DNA from 4 places in the Streptococcus sp. OMI870 genome. Region 1 is predicted to be linked to each of the others. Evidence: predicted binding sites of a transcription regulator. Region 1 holds the regulator's gene; each other region holds the start of a gene.
What was found. Region 1 encodes Rex, which represses fermentation and respiration genes when NADH is low (regulators of the CRP and FNR family bind a similar motif). Its sites were predicted from a motif close to TTGTGAANTANTTCACAA; they were not measured.
Positions count from the first base shown of each region.

Region 2: the regulator Rex is predicted to act here: its motif matches at 1,655-1,672, upstream of QM968_RS01970 ((S)-acetoin forming diacetyl reductase).
Region 3: the regulator Rex is predicted to act here: its motif matches at 2,050-2,067, upstream of adhP (alcohol dehydrogenase AdhP).
Region 4: the regulator Rex is predicted to act here: its motif matches at 3,958-3,975, upstream of adhE (bifunctional acetaldehyde-CoA/alcohol dehydrogenase).

Region 1 is NZ_JASHGM010000001.1:242,893-248,399, reverse strand. It holds gene QM968_RS01210 (class A sortase) at 1-458, shown strand, start outside; gene QM968_RS01205 (hypothetical protein) at 640-918, shown strand; gene radC (RadC family protein) at 973-1,656, shown strand; gene QM968_RS01195 (redox-sensing transcriptional repressor Rex) at 1,714-2,361, opposite strand; gene QM968_RS01190 (DUF4649 family protein) at 2,492-2,707, opposite strand; gene QM968_RS01185 (DUF1831 domain-containing protein) at 2,709-3,056, opposite strand; gene QM968_RS01180 (cysteine desulfurase family protein) at 3,066-4,178, opposite strand; gene QM968_RS01175 (ribose-phosphate diphosphokinase) at 4,188-5,144, opposite strand; gene QM968_RS01170 (CYTH domain-containing protein) at 5,217-5,507, opposite strand, start outside.
Region 2 is NZ_JASHGM010000001.1:383,448-388,954, reverse strand. It holds gene glpO (type 1 glycerol-3-phosphate oxidase) at 1-389, shown strand, start outside; gene QM968_RS01975 (MIP/aquaporin family protein) at 460-1,161, shown strand; gene QM968_RS01970 ((S)-acetoin forming diacetyl reductase) at 1,830-2,594, shown strand; gene QM968_RS01965 (SP_0198 family lipoprotein) at 2,644-3,063, opposite strand; gene QM968_RS01960 (haloacid dehalogenase-like hydrolase) at 3,412-4,731, shown strand; gene QM968_RS01955 (EutP/PduV family microcompartment system protein) at 4,741-5,175, shown strand; gene cobD (threonine-phosphate decarboxylase CobD) at 5,226-5,507, shown strand, end outside.
Region 3 is NZ_JASHGM010000007.1:70,341-75,847, forward strand. It holds gene QM968_RS10025 (NCS2 family permease) at 1-951, opposite strand, end outside; gene QM968_RS10030 (Cof-type HAD-IIB family hydrolase) at 1,127-1,939, shown strand; gene adhP (alcohol dehydrogenase AdhP) at 2,131-3,153, shown strand; gene QM968_RS10040 (PTS sugar transporter subunit IIB) at 3,495-4,484, shown strand; gene QM968_RS10045 (PTS mannose/fructose/sorbose transporter subunit IIC) at 4,512-5,315, shown strand; gene QM968_RS10050 (PTS system mannose/fructose/sorbose family transporter subunit IID) at 5,334-5,507, shown strand, end outside.
Region 4 is NZ_JASHGM010000006.1:78,839-84,345, forward strand. It holds gene QM968_RS09460 (hypothetical protein) at 1-30, opposite strand, end outside; gene QM968_RS09465 (hypothetical protein) at 30-335, opposite strand; gene QM968_RS09470 (hypothetical protein) at 349-897, opposite strand; gene adhE (bifunctional acetaldehyde-CoA/alcohol dehydrogenase) at 1,212-3,863, opposite strand; gene QM968_RS09480 (acyltransferase family protein) at 4,265-5,507, opposite strand, start outside.

The sequences.
Region 1 (5,507 bases):
GGATTTCGATTCCTGAATTGAATATGAACCTTCCAATTTTTAAAGGACTGGAAAATGTCGCGCTCTACTATGGAGCGGGTACCATGAAGGAAACTCAAGTCATGGGACAAGGGAATTACTCTCTCGCTAGTCACCACGTATTTGGCTTAACTGGAGCAAATGCCATGTTGTTTTCACCGTTAGAGAAAGCCAAAGCTGGTATGAAGATCTACATCACAGATAAAGAAAAAATCTATACCTATGTGATTTCCTCTGTGGAGACAGTGACACCAGACCGTGTCGATGTCATTCAAGACCGTGAAGGTGTTAATGAAATTACACTGGTGACCTGTGAGGATGCGGCAGCAACTTATCGTACGATTGTAAAAGGAAATTTGGAAACTTCTGTTGACTACGACAAAGCTCCAAAAGAGATCCTGGATTCATTTAGCAAGTCCTATAATCAAATGCAACTATAAAAAAATAAAGCCCAAGGCAGTAATGCCTGGGCTTTATGTATATGGCTAGAACTTTGTGAAGGAAGAAGCATTCTTGTAAAATTGTAAGAGATTGGTAATATAATGTAAGGAAGTTGTCATAATATAGAGGGAATTACAGTATATAATAGGATTAGAAAGAGTATGATAAGGAGGTAGAGTAGTGACGAAAGAGCGAATTTATCATCTCTTGCATCATTTCTACAATCTCTTAGTAAATGATTTTCCGCGAAACGGATTAATTACGAAAGGCATCTACGAAGTAGAGCAAGTCTACCAAGCACTAGAGGCGATTCCTCAGAGTCAGGAGTACTTGATTCGATGTGAAATTCAACAATTTTTGAAGGAGTTAGAACAAGTTCAAACGGGTTACCAGATTCGTTTCAATAAGGATGAAGTCTTAGTGTTAGACAATTTGAAACAAGAAATCGCTTGTAAATAATGAAAAGTCGTCATTTTCTCATTTTATTACGAATTAATAGGTGAGGAGGAAATTATGTACGACATTTCATTTATTGAACCATCTTTACTTCCCAGAGAACGTTTGATTTCTGAAGGTGTGGAGAAGTTGAGTCATCAGGAATTGCTATCTATTCTCTTACGGACTGGCAATAAACAACAGAGTGTTTACGAGATTGCACAAGGTCTTTTAAGTTCAGTCACTAGTTTAAAGGAATTGGGGCAATTGACTTTGGAAGAACTCCAAGAAATCTCTGGAATTGGTCGTGTTAAGGCCATCGAACTTCAGGCTGTTTTTGAGTTTGGTCGGAGGATTCATAAAGATGAATTAATGAGTTCTGAACAAATCATGAGCAGTCAAAAACTGGCCCATAAAATTCAACAAGAAATCGGCCATAAGAAGCAGGAGCACCTGGTTGCCCTCTATCTGAATACACAGAATGAAATTATTCATCAACAGACCATTTTTATTGGAACGGTAAATCGGAGTATTGCAGAACCACGAGAAATCCTACATTATGCACTGAAACACATGGCAACCTCCATTATCTTAGCGCATAACCATCCGTCTGGTGCTGTATTTCCCAGCAAGAATGATGATGAAGTAACGCATCGCGTTCTAGAGGCCTGTGAGTTGATGGGCTTAACCTTATTGGATCACTTAATTGTATCCGAAGATGACTATTATAGTTATCGAGAAGAGACGGATTATTTAGTTTAAAAAGGGTTGGAACTAGCTGTTCCAACCCTTTAGTTGTTATTGTTTTAATGCTGATCTTTATTCTTCATTTTTACGCATGAAATAAAGAAGTGTCTGTAATTCACTAGTAAGGTCGACATATTGAACGACGACGTCTTTAGGAACTGTCAAATGTACTGGTGAAAAGCTTAGAATGCCTTTGATACCAGCTTCTACCAAGAGGTTTGCAACTTCTTGAGCCTTGACACTTGGAACCGTTAGGATAGCTGTTTTAATCCCTTCTTGTTTGAGTTTTTCTTTAATGGTTGAAATACCAAAAATAGGAATACCATCTTTACTCTTAGTATTAATCAATTCATGATCATCTAAATCAAATGCCATGACAATTTTCATTTTATTGCGCTCATGGAAACGATAGTTGAGGAGGGCACTCCCCATATTTCCGATCCCAATGATAGCAACATTGGTAATCGCATTGTCATTCAAAAGATCTGCAAAGAAGTTCATTAGTTTTTTTACGTCGTAACCAAATCCCCGTCTTCCCAATTCCCCGAAATAGGAAAAATCTCGGCGAACGGTAGCAGAGTCAATCCCTATCGCATCAGCAATTTGTTTGGAATTGGCGCGCTCAATTTTTTCAGAATTAAACCGTTTAAAAATCCGGTAGTAGAGCGATAAGCGTCTTGCTGTTGCACGTGGAATTGGAGTATTTTTATCATGTTTCACAATATCACAACCTTTCCCTCTTATTGTATAGAAAGATTGTGAAAAAATCAACTATCTACAATGATTTTTCAAAAATATTTTTATGGAAAGAAAAAAGCTGATGGCGGTGGAGAGGTCCATCAGCATCAGCTTAGTTTTCAGCTTGTTCTATCTTTTTCAAAAAAGCGTAAAGACCATCGACACGTCCAGTATAGGGGAGGGAATCTCCCTTGTATGTAATCGATACGATCTTATAATTGTCTGGTAAGGTTACACAGCCCGAAAAAGCTAGAATGCAGGCTGCAAGGTTGGAGTAGGTAATGGTCCGTTCCACTTGATAAGCATCGATATAAGTTAGGGTTACCATATTAGGCCTCAGTTTTGTTAAAAATTTCTCTCTCTACGAGACTATCCATTAAGAAATAGAATTTTTGTTGAATGATATCATTCTCTGGATTTTTAAAGATATTAACCAGGCGAAGTCCAGACTTGTCTGTAATATTGATTTTAAATCCAGTCAGATCTTTGTTGAAGATGATTTTTAACAAGAAACCTTCCCCGCTGTTTGGAACAGCTTCAAGCAAACGATTTAACTCGTAATTACCAACTTTTGTGACTGCAAAGGTATTGTCACGAAGGGTATATTTCTTAACGTTGGGATGTAGACTATAGGTATATTTGCAGTCTTTCAATGAGACACTTGTTTCAAATGCCATATAATTCTCCTATGATAAAATTTCTTTTAGTTTTGCGAGGAAGTCTTGAACCTCCTCTAAAGTATTGAGTTCTGAAAAACTAATTCGAAGGGATTCTTTTAAGCGTGAACTATCTTTTCCGTAAAGGGCCTCAAGAACATGGCTGGGTTGCACGGTACCAGCAGTACAAGCAGAACCAGTGGATACGGAAATACCAGCTAAATCCAGTCTCATCAGTAAGACATCATTTTGCACCCCTGGAAAACCAAGGTTCCATACGAAGGGAAGATGATGATCACTCGCATTTAAGTAGTAGTTGTAATCAGCTAACCCATTGAGCAATTCCTGACCTAGTTTTTGAACCTGGTGGAAATTTTCTTCTTGATGAAGGGTAGCTTCTTGGAGAGCTGTCGCCATTCCAGCAACGGAAATAAGATTTTCGGTACTAGCTCTCATCTTGCTTTCTTGATCCCCACCATGTAAGAGGTTGTCAAAATCAGGGATAGAAGCATAAAGAAAGCCAACTCCCTTGGGACCATGGAATTTATGAGCAGAAGCACTGAGAAAATCGATTCCAAACTCTTCAGGATAGACAGGAAGCTTTCCGATTGCTTGGACAGCATCGACATGAAAGGCAGCTGGATGATCTTCTAACAGTTCTCCAATTTGCTTAATTGGCAAGAGATCCCCAGTTTCGTTATTGGCAAACATGGTAGAGACGAGAATGGTATCTGGTCTAAGTGCTGCTTTGATATCACTTGCTTGAATACGCCCTTCTCTTGGTTGAACGATCGTGACTTCAAATCCGAAACGATCCACAAGGTATTCAATGGGTTCTAAAACAGCATGGTGTTCCAAAGCGGTCGTAATGATGTGTTTGCCATCTGCCTGGTGTTTCAAGCAATAGCCTTTAATAACAGTATTATTGCTTTCTGATCCCCCAGAAGTAAAGAAAATACGATTTGGAAGGGTATGGAGAGACTGAGCAATTTGCTCACGAGACTCTCGGAGGAGCTTACTAGCCATTCGTCCATGAGCATGAAGACTGGATGGATTTCCAAATGTGGAAGCCATCGTTTCCGTCATCTTGGAGATAACTTCTGGAAGCAGGGGGGTTGTTGCGGCATTATCAAAATATATCACATTCAGACCTTATTTCTTATGGTAGGCAAATAGAGGACTAACAGGTTTTCTTTCTTGAATGCGAACAATAGCTTCAGCGATTAGTTCGCTAGCTGTCAGATAGTTAATGTTTTTAGGAGTTGGTCCATTTGGAGCAACAGAATCCGTTACCAAGATTTCCTTGATTGGAGCTTGGTCTAGTAGTTCAAGAGCGCCTTTTACAAACAAGCCATGACTTGAAACAGCATAAATCTCAGTAGCGCCTTCGCGTTCAACGATTTTCGCAGCTTCTGAGAAAGTTTTCCCAGTATTGAGGATATCGTCAATCAAGATGGCTTTTTTATCTTTGACATCTCCGATGATATAGCCATAATCACGATTAGCATCATCTTGTTCATAATCAATAATCGCGATTGGAGCATCAAGATATTCAGCCAAACTACGAGCACGTTTAACTCCAGAGTTTTTAGGACTCACGACTACGACATCTGGACCTGTCAGGCCTTTGTTAATGTAGTGCTCTGCAAAGAGTGGAATGGTAAAGAGGTTATCCACGGCAATATCAAAGAAACCTTGAACTTGCACTGCATGGAGATCTAGTGTTACGACGCGATCTACCCCAGCTTTGACCAACATGTTTGCAACGAGTTTAGCTGTAATTGGTTCGCGAGGAGCAGCAGTTCGGTCTTGACGAGCATAACCAAAATAAGGCATGACCACATTGACAGTATTCGCACTAGCCCGCTGGCAAGCATCGACCATGATTAACAGTTCCATCAAGTGATTGTTGACAGGGAAACTGGTTGATTGGATGATATAAATATCATATCCACGAACACTCTCTTCAATATTGACTTGGATTTCCCCATCTGAGAACTGACGGGATGAAATTTTCCCAAGTGGAACCCCAGCATGATCCGCGATTTTTTGCGCAATCTCTGGGTTTGAATTGAGAGAGAAGAGTTTCATATTTTTTTTATCTGACATGTGATTCTAACCTCATTTAGATTTTTAATCTTAGCACTATTTTAGCAAAAATTTGCGATAATTTCAGCTATTTTACAATCTTTCCGCTAATCTAGCTATTTTATTTTTTGCAGCCTTGTAGACGATTCCATGGTCTGAAATGAACTGATGAAAATTTTCTTCCTGTTCAGCAGTTTCCACCTCAATTTCCAACTCATAGTCTTCAGTGTCTAGATATAGACTGTGGTCGAGTGCCACCAAGCCTGCAGCTGTTTCTTTTTCGAATCGTTCTGTTGTCAGGCTTCCCCAGACAACAAGTTGTTCAACTGGGATTCCTTTTGACTCCAAGAGGTTTTTGATTTCTCCATCAGGAAACTCTTTATT
Region 2 (5,507 bases), 140 kb from region 1:
ATTCTGAAATCGAAGCCTTTGCTCAACTTGGCGTATCTCGTGGCTTGGATAGCAAGGAAGCTCACTACCTAGCTAACCTATACGGTTCTAATGCACCTAAGGTCTTCGCCCTTGCTCATAGCGTGGAACAAGCACCTGGATTGAGCCTAGCAGATACCTTATCACTTCACTATGCAATGCGCAATGAATTGGCACTTAGCCCAGTTGACTTCCTTCTTCGTAGGACAAACCACATGCTCTTCATGCGGGATAGCTTAGATGCGATGATCGAACCCGTTTTGGATGAAATGGGACGCTTCTATGAATGGTCAGAAGATGAAAAAGTTGGCTACCGCAAAGACTTGCAAGTCGCTTTGGAAAACAATGACTTGGCAGCATTAAAAAACTAAGAAAAACAAAAAAGGGGTTGGAAAGAAGAATATCTGACCGGCCCCTCTTTTTGATGGAGAAATAACGTATATGAAAGAAATATTTGGTGAATTTTTAGGAACTCTAATCCTGATTCTATTAGGGAATGGGGTTGTAGCAGGAGTGGTTCTTCCAAAAACAAAAAGCCACAACTCAGGTTGGATCGTCATTACCCTTGGTTGGGGGATTGCGGTTGCAGTGGCAGCCTTTATCTCTGGCAAGTTAAGTCCAGCACATTTGAACCCTGCAGTAACAATTGGGGTTGCCCTTAATGGTGGGCTAGCTTGGGCATCTGTGATTCCTTATATCCTTGCTCAATTCGCAGGAGCCATGGTAGGGCAAGTCCTTGTTTGGTTACAGTTCAAACCGCATTACCTAGCAGAAGAAAATCCTGGAAATATCCTTGCAACCTTTAGTACTGGTCCAGCTATTAAGGATACTACTTCAAACGTCATCAGTGAAATCCTTGGAACCTTTGTCTTGCTTCTGACTATCTTTGCACTTGGTCTTTATGACCTTCAAGCAGGACTCGGTACTTTTGCCGTTGGTACCTTGATTGTAGGGATTGGTTTGTCTCTCGGTGGAACTACAGGCTACGCTCTCAACCCAGCTCGTGACCTAGGACCTCGTATCATGCACAGCCTCCTTCCTATTCCTAACAAAGGAGATGGTGACTGGGGTTACGCTTGGATCCCAGTAGTTGGTCCAATCATCGGTGCAGTACTTGCAGTAGCAGTCTTTAAAATGTTTTAAAAAATGAAAGAGGCTGGGACACAAAAGTCCTAGCCTCTCAATTGTCTTTGGATTATCGAGTAAGACGCAGTGGTTGAGTGGGCTCTACTGCGCTGATTTCATCAGCTTTTACAGCCCTACTCAACTGTGCGGAGGTGGGACGACGAAATCGAATTCTAATGAATTACCGATTTCTGTCCCACTCTCTTTTAAAATACTGTATTAGCTAAAGAGAGCTTTGTACGTTCTAACTTAAAACAAGCTATAAGAAATGTAAAACGCAATAAAGAAAACAATGATCGCAATAATGTATTGAACTGGCTTAGGTAGGTTATTCAATTTATCCATGAATTCTTTCATTGTTTGACCTCCTTATTGTTTGATTTTCTTATAATTAGTGTAGCATGAAATAAGTCGCAAAACAAAGGCAATATGAGTGTTTTTGTCAAGATATAAAACCCTTTTCAAAATTAATTTGATCAGTTAATCTATTACTAAATAAAGATAAGATAGATTGTAAATTACTTTAGAAAATAACAGGCCAGAGTTTGACACTTTTTTCACAAAGGAGTATACTGTTAGCATAGTTTTGGAAGGAACTTATAATAGATTCATACAAAACTGACTGTCAACCTATGCTGTTCTTTTATGAACGTTTGCTGGTATCGGGGATACCAAGGAGGAATCATATGTCTAAAGTAGCTATTGTCACAGGTGCAGGTCAAGGGATCGGTTTTGCGATTGCAAAACGATTGGTACAAGATGGCTTCAAGGTCGGAGTCTTAGACTACAATGCTGAAACAGCAGAAAAAGCAGTAGCTGAGTTATCAGCAGAAAATGCTTTTGCGGTTGTTGCGGATGTCTCTAAACAAGCTGAAGTGACTGCAGCTTTCCAAAAAGTTGTGGATCATTTCGGAGACTTAAACGTCGTCGTTAACAACGCTGGTGTTGCACCAACTACACCACTTGATACGATTACAGAAGAACAATTTGAACGTACTTTTGCCATCAACGTTGGTGGTGTCATCTGGGGTGCTCAAGCAGCACAAGCTCAATTCAAAGCGCTTGGCCATGGCGGAAAAATCATCAATGCAACTTCACAAGCAGGTGTTGTAGGTAACCCTAACTTGACTGTCTATGGTGGTACTAAATTTGCAGTTCGTGGTATCACTCAAACATTGGCACGTGACTTGGCTGATTCAGGTATTACTGTCAATGCGTATGCACCTGGTATCGTTAAGACTCCAATGATGTATGATATCGCTCATGAAGTTGGTAAGAACGCTGGTAAAGATGACGAATGGGGTATGCAAACTTTCGCTAAAGATATTACCCTCAAACGTTTGTCAGAACCCGAAGATGTCGCTTCAGCGGTTAGCTTCCTTGCTGGTCCTGATTCAAACTACATTACAGGACAAACCATCATCGTGGATGGTGGGATGCAGTTCCATTAAGATAATAAATAGAGGTTGGGATAAACATCCTAACCTCTGATTTTTTATGCTATTTCGTTAATACAATGGTATCAGAAGGATCTCGATCATCATCTTCGATGGTCAGTTGATTGCCTTCAAGTGTGTAATATTTGAGATCATCTCCCACAGTGAGAGTATGATTGTCAGCGTGAACGGTTACAGGCTTGCTTTCTCTCTCGCCATCCCTTTCAACCTCTTCCCATGTGCCCGTCGTACCAGACAGGGTCAGAGTGATCTGATCATTTTCATCAGTCCCTTTGTATGTACCGTCTAGATTTTCAGCTTGGCTAGCCGTTTGTGAACCTTTAGAGCTTGAAGTACTCGAAGAAACCTTTTGGGGACTAGCAGAGCTTGCAGGTGTTTGAGCTGTCTGGTTAGAGCAGGCTGCTAAAAGACCAAGAACTGCCATTGAGGCAAGAGAAAGTGTGAGTTTTTTGGACAATGTCATTGGCATGTCTCCTTTCTTTGTTCCTCCAAGTATAACAGAGCTTAGAGGAGAAGACAATGAAAATGTCTTTTCTGAAAGCTAGGAAAGTAGGATTCGAAAAGGAGTTATATTATATTAGTAATCGTCGTTAAATAGTTTCTTATATTTCTTTCAATAAAATGAAAGAATTTTACAAACAAATGAAAAATGTAACCGTTTTCGGTTGACATTCAATCAGCTAATTAGTATAATGGGTGTGGAATAATATAAAAGGCAATGAGGCCTATGATTGCAATGGCGCAACCGTTTCAAATCATAGGTTCTTTGTTGCCTTTTTTCTAATTAAAAATTTTTTTTGGAGGTTTTCTCATGAAGAAACATCGTCTCTTTTTAGTTTGTGGTCTAGCCTTATTTATGGTTGGTTGTCAGGCTTCTCAGTCGTCTAAAACAACTGAGTCTAGTAAAACTAGTCAGGAAACAAGCGTGAAGAAAGAAGATCAAGTCCTTGAACGTGGTCAGTGGGAGGACAAACTATATAAGAAATTAAGTAATGTCATTAAAGAAAATGGCAAATCTAGTTCAAAATATGATGAATCAGCAAAACCATATGCTGTATTTGACTGGGATAACACAACCGTCATCAATGATATCGGTGAAGCAACCTTCACTTATCAGATCGAAAACTTGGAATTTAAGATGACTCCAGAAGAGTTGGATAAGGCGATTCGTACAAATATTCCAGAAGACAACTTCACAGAAGATCACAACAACAAGGAAGGAAACCCTGTTAATATTGATAAGATCGCCAAAGATATTGTTTCTGATTACACTGTGATTTATAATGAGTACAAAGAATTCAAGGGTTCTAAGAGCCTCGAAGAAGTAAAAAAATTAGACGAATATAAAGATTTCAGTGCTAAATTACGTTATCTTTACGAAGCCATCGGTGGAACCTTCAGCTCAGACATTTCTTATCCATGGGTAACTTACTTGTTTACTGGTATGACATCTGAAGAAGTTCAAGCGGTATCTGAAAAATCAATTGAACGTGCTTTGAAAGAAGATTTGGTTTTTGAAACATGGGAAAGTCCAGAAAGCTTGAAAGGCGAAGCTGGTCAAGTGGAAATCAAATTTAAACGTGGTGTCCGTGCTGTAAAAGAGATGCAAAATCTTTATAAGACTCTTCAAGATAACGGCATTGATGTTTATGTTGTCTCTGCTTCCTTCCGTGATGTCATTGTTCCTTTTGCTACTCTGGATAAATTCGGTTATAATATTACGGAAGACCATGTGTATGGAATGGAACTTGTTAAAAATGATTCTGGTGTGATTCAATCAGAATACAATAACGACTACTTCCAAACACAAGGTGAAGGAAAAACAAAAACAATCAAGAAATTTATTGCAGATAAACATGGCAACCAAGATCCTATCTTAATCGCTGGAGATAGTAACGGGGACTACGCAATGTTGAAAGACTTTGATGGTTTACAAATTGGTATTATCTTCAATCTTTTGCGTGATCCTTCTAAAGGAATCGGCTTGTTATCACAGACTGCAGTAGATACATATGATAGTAAGGATGCTAAATACTTCCTACAAGGTCGTGATGAAAACAAGGGTGTTTTGGTCAAGAGCCGTGAAACAATTAAGTTAGGAACGGATGAGGCACAGTTAATTAAAAAATAGGGGACATATATGAAGAAAATCATGTTTGTTGGTTCTGTTGGAGTGGGTAAAACAACGCTAACCCAACGGTTAAAAGGATTAGATATTGAGTATTTTAAAACGCAGGCTGTTCAATTCCATGATAGTATTATTGATACGCCAGGGGAATTTTTACAGCATAGACGGTATTACAATGCGTTAACAGTGACTGCAGCAGAAGCTGAAATCATTGGACTCTTAATCGCAGGAAATTCGACCATGCAAACTTTTCCTCAAGGATTTTCTTCATTATTCAACCAAGATGTGATCGGAATCATTAGCAAAATTGATTTGGTAGACTCTGAGGAGCAATTAGAATTCGCGCGCAAGCAGTTGTTAGATGCAGGTGTGAAACGGATTTTTGAAATTTCTTCAACAGAGAATACTGGAATCGATGCTTTAAAGGACTTTCTTGAGAGTGAGTAAACATGATATAATCTAAAAGGACTACTTTATCTTTCAAGAAGGAGATGTGTATGATTGTTGAACACGGAGGGAATGGACGTCTATTAGCTGAAAAAAATGGGAATTCTTCTGAAAAGTGGATTGATTTTAGTGCCAATATCAATCCGCTTGGAGTTTCTACAAGCCTCCGCCAAGTCTTAGTGGACAGTATTGATAGAATTACGGAATATCCGGATATCACCAACCAATATGAAAAGGATTTACTGAGGGAGCATCATGGAAATCAAGATCTAGAAATCCTTTTGTCAAATGGTGCAGTTGGTTTATTTTACGAACTAGCTCAAACCTTAAAG
Region 3 (5,507 bases), on a different contig from region 1:
CGCTGATTGATGATTTTCACCATTTGTTGCAACAATCCCTACTTTTTCACCAGTACCGATCAAGGTCCCGATGGTATCAAAAATATCGGTCAAGGAGAAGGCTAAGATTGCCATTAAGGTTTCAGGCAAACGAGACGTATTGGAAATCAACGAACCCAATCCTTTAGATCCTAAAGCTTGACCAAAGATCGTGCCTAAATCATTAAAGGCAGCTCCTAGATGGTTACTTGCAAAGTCGATTTTGCTGATATCAACAACATGGATTAGAATTCCAAGAACCGTCGTCACTAAGATGGAAAGGATAATCCCTCCCTTAATCCCTTTGACAACAAAGAAAATGGTAATCGCAAGACCAATAAGGGCCAAGAGGACGGCTGGATTATTAAAATCAACCAAACCAGGAACAGCAGATGCATTGGCTGAGATCGTTGCATTCGCCTTATCTGCTCCTTCTCCGACCACTGTATAGGTATGAGGGTCAATCGTAAATTTCAAAAATCCTGCATTCTTGATCCCAACGTAGGCCAAAAAAATCCCAATCCCAGCTGAAATAGCAGAGCGTAGGGCTGTCGGAATCGATTCGATGATCATCTTCCGAACATTTGTCAATGTGATAATTAATGAAATCACACCACAAATGAAGACCATTCCCAAAGCTTCCTGCCATGAGTAGCCCATACCAAATACAACGGTAAAGGTAAAGAAGGCATTCAAGCCCATTCCTGGGGCTTGTGCATACGGTAAATTGGCATAAAAAGCCATCATCAAGGTTCCGACAACAGATCCAATAATCGTTGCAAGAAAGACCCCTTGAGCTGGCATACCTGTTTGTGACAACATTTGCGGATTTACGAAGAGGATATAACTCATCGCAAAAAAGGTTGTCAGACCAGCAAGAACCTCTGTCCGAACAGTGGTTCCATGTTCTGAAAGTTTAAAAAACTTATCCATTTCAGAATAAACTCCTTTTTCATCATTCTCGTTCCCAATCAATTTGCGAACGTTATATCTATTCTACCAAAAGATCTTTCGTCTTTCAAGAAATCCCGCTTCTCTTCTCGATTTTTGAGCGCTTTTCCGATTTTTCTGATATAATGGTCTCATTCTTCTCGAAAGGAACTGAAATATGCATAAAAAGATGATCGCTCTGGATCTAGACGGAACCCTCTTGAATTCCGAAAGCAAATTGAGCGACTTTACGATTGATACCATTAAAAAAATTAGCGCCCTTGGCCACAAAGTTATTATTACGACTGGTCGTCCTTACCGCATGGCCCATACCTATTACAAACAACTAGAACTTGATACTCCAATGATCAATTTCAATGGCTCTCTAACCCATCTGCCTGAGAAAAAATGGGCAGATGAACAATGTTTAACCTTAGATAAAAAATACCTCCTAGATATGGTTGCCAATCGTGATACTATTCAAGCAGACTTTATCGCTGGTGAATACCGTAATAAATTCTTCATTACCGATCCTAATGAGCAAGTTGCAGATCCTAAATTATTCGGAATTGATGCCTTCCAACCAGAAAACCAATTCAATCCAGAACGAGTAACGACCGATCCAAACTGTATCCTCTTTCAAACACAAGCAGAGGACAAATATGCTCTAGCAGATGAAATGAATCGACACTATGACTACAATCTTTCTATCAATACCTGGGGTGGTCCCTTAAATATTCTGGAATGCAATCCCAAAAATGTGACCAAAGCATCCGCTCTGACTTACCTTTTAGATAAACTCAATATGGATCAGAAAGATTTGATTGCTTTTGGAGATGAGCACAATGATACTGAGATGCTAGCTCTTGCTGGTCATGGTTATGCTATGAAAAACGCGAGCTCTGTCCTGATTCCTTATGCGGATTCCGTCACAGATTTCACCAATAATGAGGATGGTGTCGCACGCCAATTGATTCAATTATTCTTATAATACGAATGGACATGAGGAGAGCATCTCATGTCTTTTTTGCAACCTATATCCTTAATCGGTTAATCAATCCCCGCCTTTTTTTCCATATTTTTATTGTTCAATAGATATGATTGTGATATTATTAACATAGTTATTTGAGAAGCGTTTTCAAAAATTCTAAATCACTTCTCGTTCACTTAAGGAGGAACAAAATGAAAGCTGTTGTTGTAAATCCAGAAAGTACTGGTGTTGAAATCGTTGCAAACAAGGATATGCGTCCATTGGAATCAGGGGAAGCACTTGTTCAAATTGAGTACTGTGGTGTCTGCCACACGGACTTGCACGTTGCTCACGGAGACTTCGGTAAAGTACCAGGCCGTGTACTTGGGCACGAAGGAATTGGAGTCGTAAAAGAACTTGCTCCAGATGTGACAAGCTTAAAAGTTGGGGATCGTGTCAGTGTTGCTTGGTTCTTCGAAGGATGTGGAACTTGTGAATACTGTACGACTGGTCGTGAAACACTTTGCCGTACTGTAAAAAATGCTGGTTACTCTGTTGATGGAGGAATGGCTGAACAATGTATCGTTACTGCAGATTACGCAGTGAAAGTACCAGAAGGATTAGATCCAGCACAAGCTTCTTCTATTACCTGTGCCGGGGTTACAACTTACAAAGCCATCAAAGAAGCCAAAGCTGAGCCAGGCCAATGGATTGTCATCTACGGTGCTGGAGGACTAGGAAACTTGGCTGTTCAATATGCCAAAAAAGTCTTCAACGCTCATGTCATCGCTGTCGATATCAACAACGACAAACTTGAATTGGCGAAAGAAGTTGGCGCAGACTTTGTTATCAACGGTCGTGAAGTAGAAGATGTTCCAGGATTGATCAAAGAACAAACAAATGGTGGCGCTCACTCTGCTGTCGTAACTGCTGTCTCTAAAGTTGCCTTCAACCAAGCAGTAGATTCTGTTCGTGCTGGTGGTCGCGTTGTCGCAGTTGGACTTCCTTCAGAAATGATGGATCTCAGCATTGTGAAAACTGTATTAGATGGTATCCAAGTTATCGGTTCTCTAGTAGGAACTCGTAAAGACTTGGAAGAAGCCTTCCAATTTGGTGCAGAAGGTTTGGTAGTGCCAGTCGTTCAAAAACGCCCAGTAGAAGATGCGGTTAAAGTTTTTGACGAAATGGAAGCTGGAACCATTCAAGGACGTATGGTACTTGATTTCACACATTAAGAATATTTTCCTTCAAGGTTAGCCCTCCTGGACTAACCTTTTTTATCTGCTCCGTCTAATCACACCTTAATTTTATGATCAGGATTTTTTACTGTTTTTGACAATCATTCAGGAAATAAATGTCTAAAATCTCTTTAATAAATTCATATTTTTTTACTTAATGTTCGCTTTTCAGTTGTTTTCACTCTTTTTCAAAAAAACAAAAGAGACCCTTCCTGCTTGATTCTACTAGGCAAAAAGGCGGTATCATTGACTTTTTCGTGAAAACGGTTTATAATAGAGAAGCTTAAAGTTTTCTTAAACTGAAAGTCAAACAAATTTTATAAGGAGGAATGTCAATAATGAGTATTGGTATCATTATTGCTAGCCACGGTGAATTTGCAGCTGGAATCCACCAATCCGGCTCGATGATCTTTGGGGATCAAGAGAAAGTTCAAGTGGTTACGTTCATACCAAGTGAAGGCCCGGATGATCTCTATGCTAAATTTAATGCAGCTGTTGCCGCATTTGATGCAGAAGATGAAGTCTTGGTTTTGGCTGACCTTTGGAGTGGTTCTCCATTTAACCAAGCGAGTCGCGTTATGGGAGAAAATCCAGATCGTAAATTTGCGATCATCACAGGATTAAACCTTCCAATGTTGATTCAAGCTTATACAGAGCGATTGATGGATGCAAATGCCGGCGTTGATAAAGTCGCTGCAAACATTATCAAAGAATCTAAAGATGGAATCAAAGCTCTTCCAGAAGAATTGAATCCAGTCGAAGAAGCAAGCACTGCTTCCGCTGCCCCTGTTGCCCAAGCTGCTATTCCAGAAGGAACAGTGATTGGAGATGGTAAGCTCAAGATCAACCTTGCTCGCTTAGACACTCGTCTGCTTCATGGACAAGTCGCAACTGCTTGGACACCCGATTCAAAAGCCGATCGGATCATTGTTGCTTCAGATTCAGTTGCTAAAGATGAACTCCGTAAAGAGTTGATCAAGCAAGCAGCACCGAATGGTGTGAAAGCAAACGTTGTCCCAATTCAAAAATTGATCGACGTTGCAAAAGATCCACGCTTTGGTGAAACACATGCTTTGATCTTGTTTGAAACACCTCAAGATGCCCTTCGTGCCATCGAGGGTGGTGTTCCGATTAAAACCTTGAACGTTGGTTCAATGGCCCACTCAACTGGTAAAACCATGGTCAACAATGTGTTGTCAATGGACAAAGAGGATGTGGCTACATTTGAAAAAATGCGTGATCTTGGAGTCGAATTTGATGTCCGTAAAGTGCCAAATGACTCTAAGAAAGATTTGTTTGACTTAATTAACAAAGCTAACGTTCAATAATCGATTACTTACGAAAGGATTTTAAACATGTCTATTATTTCTATGGTATTAGTGGTCGTTGTTGCCTTCTTAGCAGGTCTTGAAGGTATCCTTGACCAATTCCAATTCCACCAACCACTTGTTGCTTGTACCTTAATCGGTTTGGTAACAGGTAACTTGACTGCCGGTGTTATGCTTGGTGGTTCCCTTCAATTACTTGCACTTGGCTGGGCCAACATTGGTGCCGCAGTTGCACCCGACGCTGCTCTTGCATCAGTCGCTGCTGCGATTATCTTGGTTCTTGGTGGCGACTTTAGCTCTAAAGGAATCGCTGTAGCTCAAGGTGTCGCTATTCCACTTGCAGTTGCTGGTCTTTTCTTGACTATGATCGTCCGTACTCTCTCCGTTGGTTTGGTCCACACTGCCGACGCTGCTGCTAAAAAAGGAGATATCAAAGGTGTAGAACGTGCTCACTTTGTAGCTCTTCTTCTTCAAGGTCTTCGTATCGCCATTCCTGCAGCCCTTCTTTTAATGATCCCCGCTGACACTGTTCGAGGTGCTCTTGAAGCGATGCCTGCTTGGTTGTCAGACGGTATGCAAATCGGTGGTGGTATGGTCGTAGCCGTTGGTTATGCCATGGTTATCAACATGATGGCAAGTCGTGAGGTTTGGCCATTCTTTGCCATTGGTTTTGCTCTTGCAGCTGTTAGCCAATTGACCTTGATTGCCCTTGGTGCGATTGGTGTTGCTCTTGCCTTGATCTACCTTTCTCTTTCTAAAAAAGGTGGAAATGGTGGTGGCGGAGCCGCTACTTCTAACGATCCAATCGGCGATATCCTCGAAGACTATTAAGAAAGGTGTGACACTATCATGACTGAAAAATTACAATTATCTAAATCAGATCGTCAAAAAGTTTGGTGGCGTTCAACCTTCTTGCAAGGTTCTTGGAACTATGAACGGATGCAAAACTTGGGTTGGGCTTACTCATTGATCCCAGCTATCAAAAAACTTTACACGAAGAAAGAAGACCAAGCTGCTGCTCTT
Region 4 (5,507 bases), on a different contig from region 1:
TTCTAATTCACTATTTCCTGAATGGTACATCACATACCTCCTTTAATCGGACTCAATAGAATGGGCTTCTTCACTGATTTCAGTGCTGCTTCTGCCGCGTCCGCTGCTCCTCCTGTAAATCCATCTTTCAAATCACTAACTAGGGTTGTTGTAGCAAAAGAGCGCATCTTTTCTGATTGCCCGCTCAAAGTTACCTGCAAACTCATCCCTTCCAACATCATCAAGGCTTTTTGCGTAGCAATCAAACTCCGAATTGCAATTCGCTCTTGCTCCTTTTTAATCTCTCGATGGAGCTCCTCAATTCGTTCTCTATCCTCTCCCAGGATCTCTAACATCTTTTTCTCCTACTTATGAAAAATCAATAGCCACGGCTTGTCCCTTGTCCAAGTCGACTAATTGAGCGGATGCAGCCTCTAGCTGGCCTGCCAAATCTGACAAACGTGTCGAGTAGGCCTTTGCTTGGGCAAGGTTTTCCGCCTCTACCGCTTGGTCCCAACAAGCATCCATAGAGAACTCTCCTAATAGTTGCTCCACTTCTGCGTCTGTTAAAAATTGGGCCATCCCGTGGGCTATTTGAGACACCTCGGTGACCTTAGAGAAAACTGCTTCCTTGGCCTCTTCCAGCTTGCCCTTGAGCTCAGTCTCAAACACAGTTGCTTGCGCTAAAGCACTCTGTGCGACTGCCAGCACCAATTCCTCCCGCAATTGAATGGTCTGGGTCCCAGACGCGCCTGCTAGTTGCTGATGGAGACTCGGAATACTTGGCCTTTCCTGCCCATACATGGAGACCACCGAAGCAGATGATGGATGATTTTCTGAAGCGGACGTTGCCCGATCTCTTTGGGGCATTTCAATAATTTTCTGTGCCTGATCTTGCACTTCACCTTCTAACTCCATTTGAGATGGCCTCCTTTCCTGATTTCTTTCGTTTTATTTTTTTGCCTATAACTGAAAAGCTATCCTAGCCCTTCAGCACAAGCAGATTCACACACTATAGGGTAACATAAATTAGCTTGAAATGCTATAAAAATAACACAATTTCGGAAAAAAATCTAATTTTTCACGAAAAAGCGATTCTGAGACCTAAAAAGCAAAAAAGACGAGCAAGCCCTCTGCTCCCTTTCTTCTATTGAAACTTGAAAAGGCCATCAAAAATCCCCCGCTCTTTTGAGCGAGGGATAGCTGATAAACATCAGTTGTTCTCTAGCACCTTATTTACGACGTCCTGGACGTTCTTTGTAACCATAGTATGCATCTTCGATGATTTCTTGCATATGGTCTACCATTGGAAGACGTGGGTTAGCTGGTGAACATTGATCTTCGTAAGCAAGGAAGGCCAATTCGCGAGAATGTTTCTTCCATTCTTTTTCATCGATTCCTTGTGCTTTAAAGTTCATTTGGATTCCTACGTGCTCACCGAGTTCGTAAACAGCTTTTGCGTAAGCTTCAACTGCTTCTTCTGGTGTAGAGCATGGAAGGCCAAGCATACGAGCGATGTCTTGATATTTCTCATCTGCACGGTAGTAATTGTACTTAGGCCATGTCGCTGTCTTAGCCGGACGTGTACCGTTGTAACGGATAACGTATGGAAGCAAGATCGCATTGGTGCGTCCGTGAATGGTGTGGAATTGCGCACCAATCTTGTGGGCCATTGAGTGAGAAATACCGAGGAAGGCATTGGCGAAGGCCATACCTGCGATGGTTGACGCATTGTGCATCTTTTCGCGTGAATGAAAGTCCGCGTTCTTCACTGAGCTTTCCAAGTTTTCGAAGACAAGTTTGATGGCTTGAAGAGCAAGACCATCAGTGTAATCACTTGCCATTTGAGATACATAAGCTTCTGTTGCGTGCGTCAAAACGTCCATACCAGTGTCCGCTGCAACAGATCCTGGAACAGTCAATACCAAGGCAGGATCTACAATGGCAACGGTTGGCGTCAATGAGTAGTCTGCGATTGGGTATTTACGGTTGTTTGCTTTATCAGAGATAACGGCAAATGGTGTTACTTCAGATCCTGTACCAGATGTTGTTGGGATGGCAATGAATTTGGTCTTCTTACCAAGCAATGGGAACTTGAAGGCACGTTTACGGATATCCATGAATTTTTGAACCAAGTCACGGAAGTCCACTTCTGGTTGTTCGTAGAAGAGCCACATTACTTTGGCCGCATCCATTGGAGAGCCACCACCGAGAGCGACGATAGTATCTGGTTTGAAGGCACGCATGATCTCTGTACCACGTTCAACGGTTGTGATATCTGGATCTGGTTCTACGTCTGCAAAGATTTGGTAAACCACCTTGTTGCGACGAAGGTCAAGCTGTTCGATGATGCGATCAAGGAAACCAAGCTCTACCATAGCGTGGTCTGTAACGATCATGACACGTTCAACGTCACGACATTTTTGTAGGTATTCAATTGAATCACGTTCAAAGTATGTTTTTGAAGGTAGTTTCATCCATTGCATGTTATTTCTCCGGCGTCCGACTTTTTTGATATTCAAGAGGTTGATGGCACTAACGTTGTCCCCAACAGAGTTGCGTCCGTAAGAACCACATCCAAGTGTCAATGATGGCAAGAAGGCATTGTAAACATCCCCGATACCACCGAAAGTCGAAGGAGAGTTGCAGATCACACGAATGGCTTTAACTGCTTTACCAAATTCTTTGGTCAATTCTTCGTCAGCTGTATGGATGGCAGCTGAGTGACCAAGACCGTTGAATTCAACCATTTGGCGAGCTTTGTTAATTCCGTCTTCACGGCTTTCAGATTTTAAGACAGCGATGACTGGTGACAATTTTTCACGAGTCAAAGGCTCTTTTTCACCAACTTCTTTACATTCTGCCGCAAGGATATTGGTTCCTTCTGGAACTGAGAAGCCAGCTTGTTCTGCGATCCATGCTGCTGGTTTCCCAACGATGTCCGCATTCAATTTAGCACCCGCACAGTTCTTGCTGTTGGCTTTTACGCCGAAGCAGAACTCTTCAAGAAGGGCTTTTTCTTTTTTGTTAACAAAGTAAGTGTGGTAAGATTTGAATTCTTCAACAAACTCATCGTAGATTTCTTTATCGATGATGACCGCTTGTTCAGACGCACAGACCATACCATTGTCAAATGATTTAGACATGACGATATCGTGTGCAGCTTGGCGGATATTAGCTGATTTTTCAACATAGGCAGGAACGTTTCCGGCACCTACCCCAAGAGCTGGCTTCCCACATGAGTATGCCGCTTTAACCATGGCATTCCCACCTGTTGCAAGGATAGTCGCAATCCCTTCGTGGTTCATAAGGGCACTGGTTGCTTCCATAGATGGTTGCGTAATCCATTGCACACAATTCTCAGGTGCTCCAGCTGCAATTGCTGCATCGCGGACGATTTGTGCCGCATGAGCAGATGATTCTTGAGCAGATGGGTGGAAAGCAAAGACGATTGGGTTCCGTGTCTTCAAGGAAATCAAAGCTTTAAAGATTGCTGTTGAAGTAGGGTTGGTTGTAGGTGTGATCCCGCAGACAACACCGACTGGCTCAGCAATAAGGGTCAAACCAGTGACGTCATCTTCTTGAATGACACCAACTGTCTTGGTGTGACGCATGTTGTTTACAACGTGCTCACAAGCGAACAAGTTCTTAGTCGCCTTGTCTTCAAAGACTCCACGACCAGTTTCTTCATAGGCATGAAGAGCAAGCTCACCGTGTGCGTCAAGAGCCGCTACAGATGCTTTTGCAACGATGTAGTCTACTTGTTCCTGATCCAATTTGCGCATTTCTTCAAGCGCTACAAGCGCTTTTTGCACCAACTCGTCTACGTGTTTTTCAGCAGCGAGTTTCTTTTCTTCAGGTGAGAGAGTTTTTTTATCAGCCATTTGATGCTTTCCTCCAATGTTTGAAACCCTTATCCTTTTCCGGAACTTTTTCTTGTTTTCAGAAACTTTCAAGAATAGTGTAAGAAATTTCGATTTGTTAATTATTTCACAATATCATTGTACTCTATTTTAAGATTTTTGTAAACACTTCCAGGCAACTTTCACAAAGAATTTTTTGTTGTTTGTGAATTTTTTATCAAATTAAACGCAATTACAGGACTTTTCTGATCACATTGTGAAAAAAATATTAAAAAAATTTTTTCTTCACAAAGTAAAATTTTCAACCTGTTTTTGTAAGCGTTTTCTTAATCTTACTAAAAAAAGCAGCTCTTTACAAGTAAAAAGTTGCTTTTGTTCTCTTTTGTTAGCATTTGTTTTATTGCAATTTCAAAAAAGTCTTTCTATTTCTTAACTGGACCTTTTTCCGCTTTATCAAGGGCTTCCTTGACGGTTTGGGCATAGAGTTCGCCACCATTGGTTTCCATATTGAAGTGAACAGAGTCTGTTCCCACCCAAATGTTTGGATTTTCAACAGCTACTTGGTACCAATCTGCAATGGTAATAAAATCATACTTCTTGGCTAATTCCAACTCATAGAGACGAGTTTGGACCGATTCGCTAGACTCGTCGTTGGCATAACGACCATCATATGGTGTCACAAGAATCAAGCGACGACCTTTTGGAAGTTTTTCAACATACTGATCCAGCAACTCTTTGTAATTGCTAACAGTATTAGTTCCTAGGGCAATGACGACATTTTTCAATAAGACCTTATTGGAAATATCAGTCTCAAAGACCTTCATTCCATTTTCCAACTGACGGCTCACCACCGCATCGATCTGGATGCCTGGAATTGCTTTTAATAGGTAATCCTGCGCTCTCAAGTTAACTGAATCACCAATCATGGTCACCCCATTTGAGACGTTGTAATCTGTCGCCGTAGCATTTTCCACTTGTGTCCGTGTGACCTGCATTTTATTGTCTGCTTGATTGAGGCCACTGATAACTAAGCTTTCGTCAAAGGCTCCCACTGTTGGTGCAAAGGCAGAAATCCCAATCATCAACAGGGTCAAGGGAATCATCAGGTAAAAGATTGGCTTGGTTAAAAAACTGAGGTCCATCTTCATGCCAAAGACATGAGGCTCTTTACCTGCAATGGTTGGCTCCAAAATATAGAAAGAAAGAGCTGTTAGAATCAAGGAGACAATTGTCGTCGCAATAGCTCCTACCACATTTCCCAACTGTTGGGAGAAGATAATAAAGAAAGGCCAGTGGAAAAGATAGACACCATAACTGGTATCTGCCAAGAAATTGAGGATGGCGGGTTCTTTTTTATCTGGCGTCTTCTCATGGAGAATGCGGGCCGAAAGAATCATGGCGCAAGCCGCAATGGTCGCTACTAAAAAGCCAAATAGATAGGTCCATAAGCTATCAAATGGCAAGAAAAGACTGAGCAGGAACAAGAAGGCAAAACTGCCAATCAAGACCGCTAGCGTCTTTTTCGTACTCCAAGACTGTACGAGTTTTGTAAAGTTTGGACTGACATTAGAAATCCCTGTCACCGTTGCTAAACACGATCCCGCAAAGAAGGGGAAGATATGGGTAAAACTAGAGAAATAAATCGTGGAGAAATTGGCTGTCAAA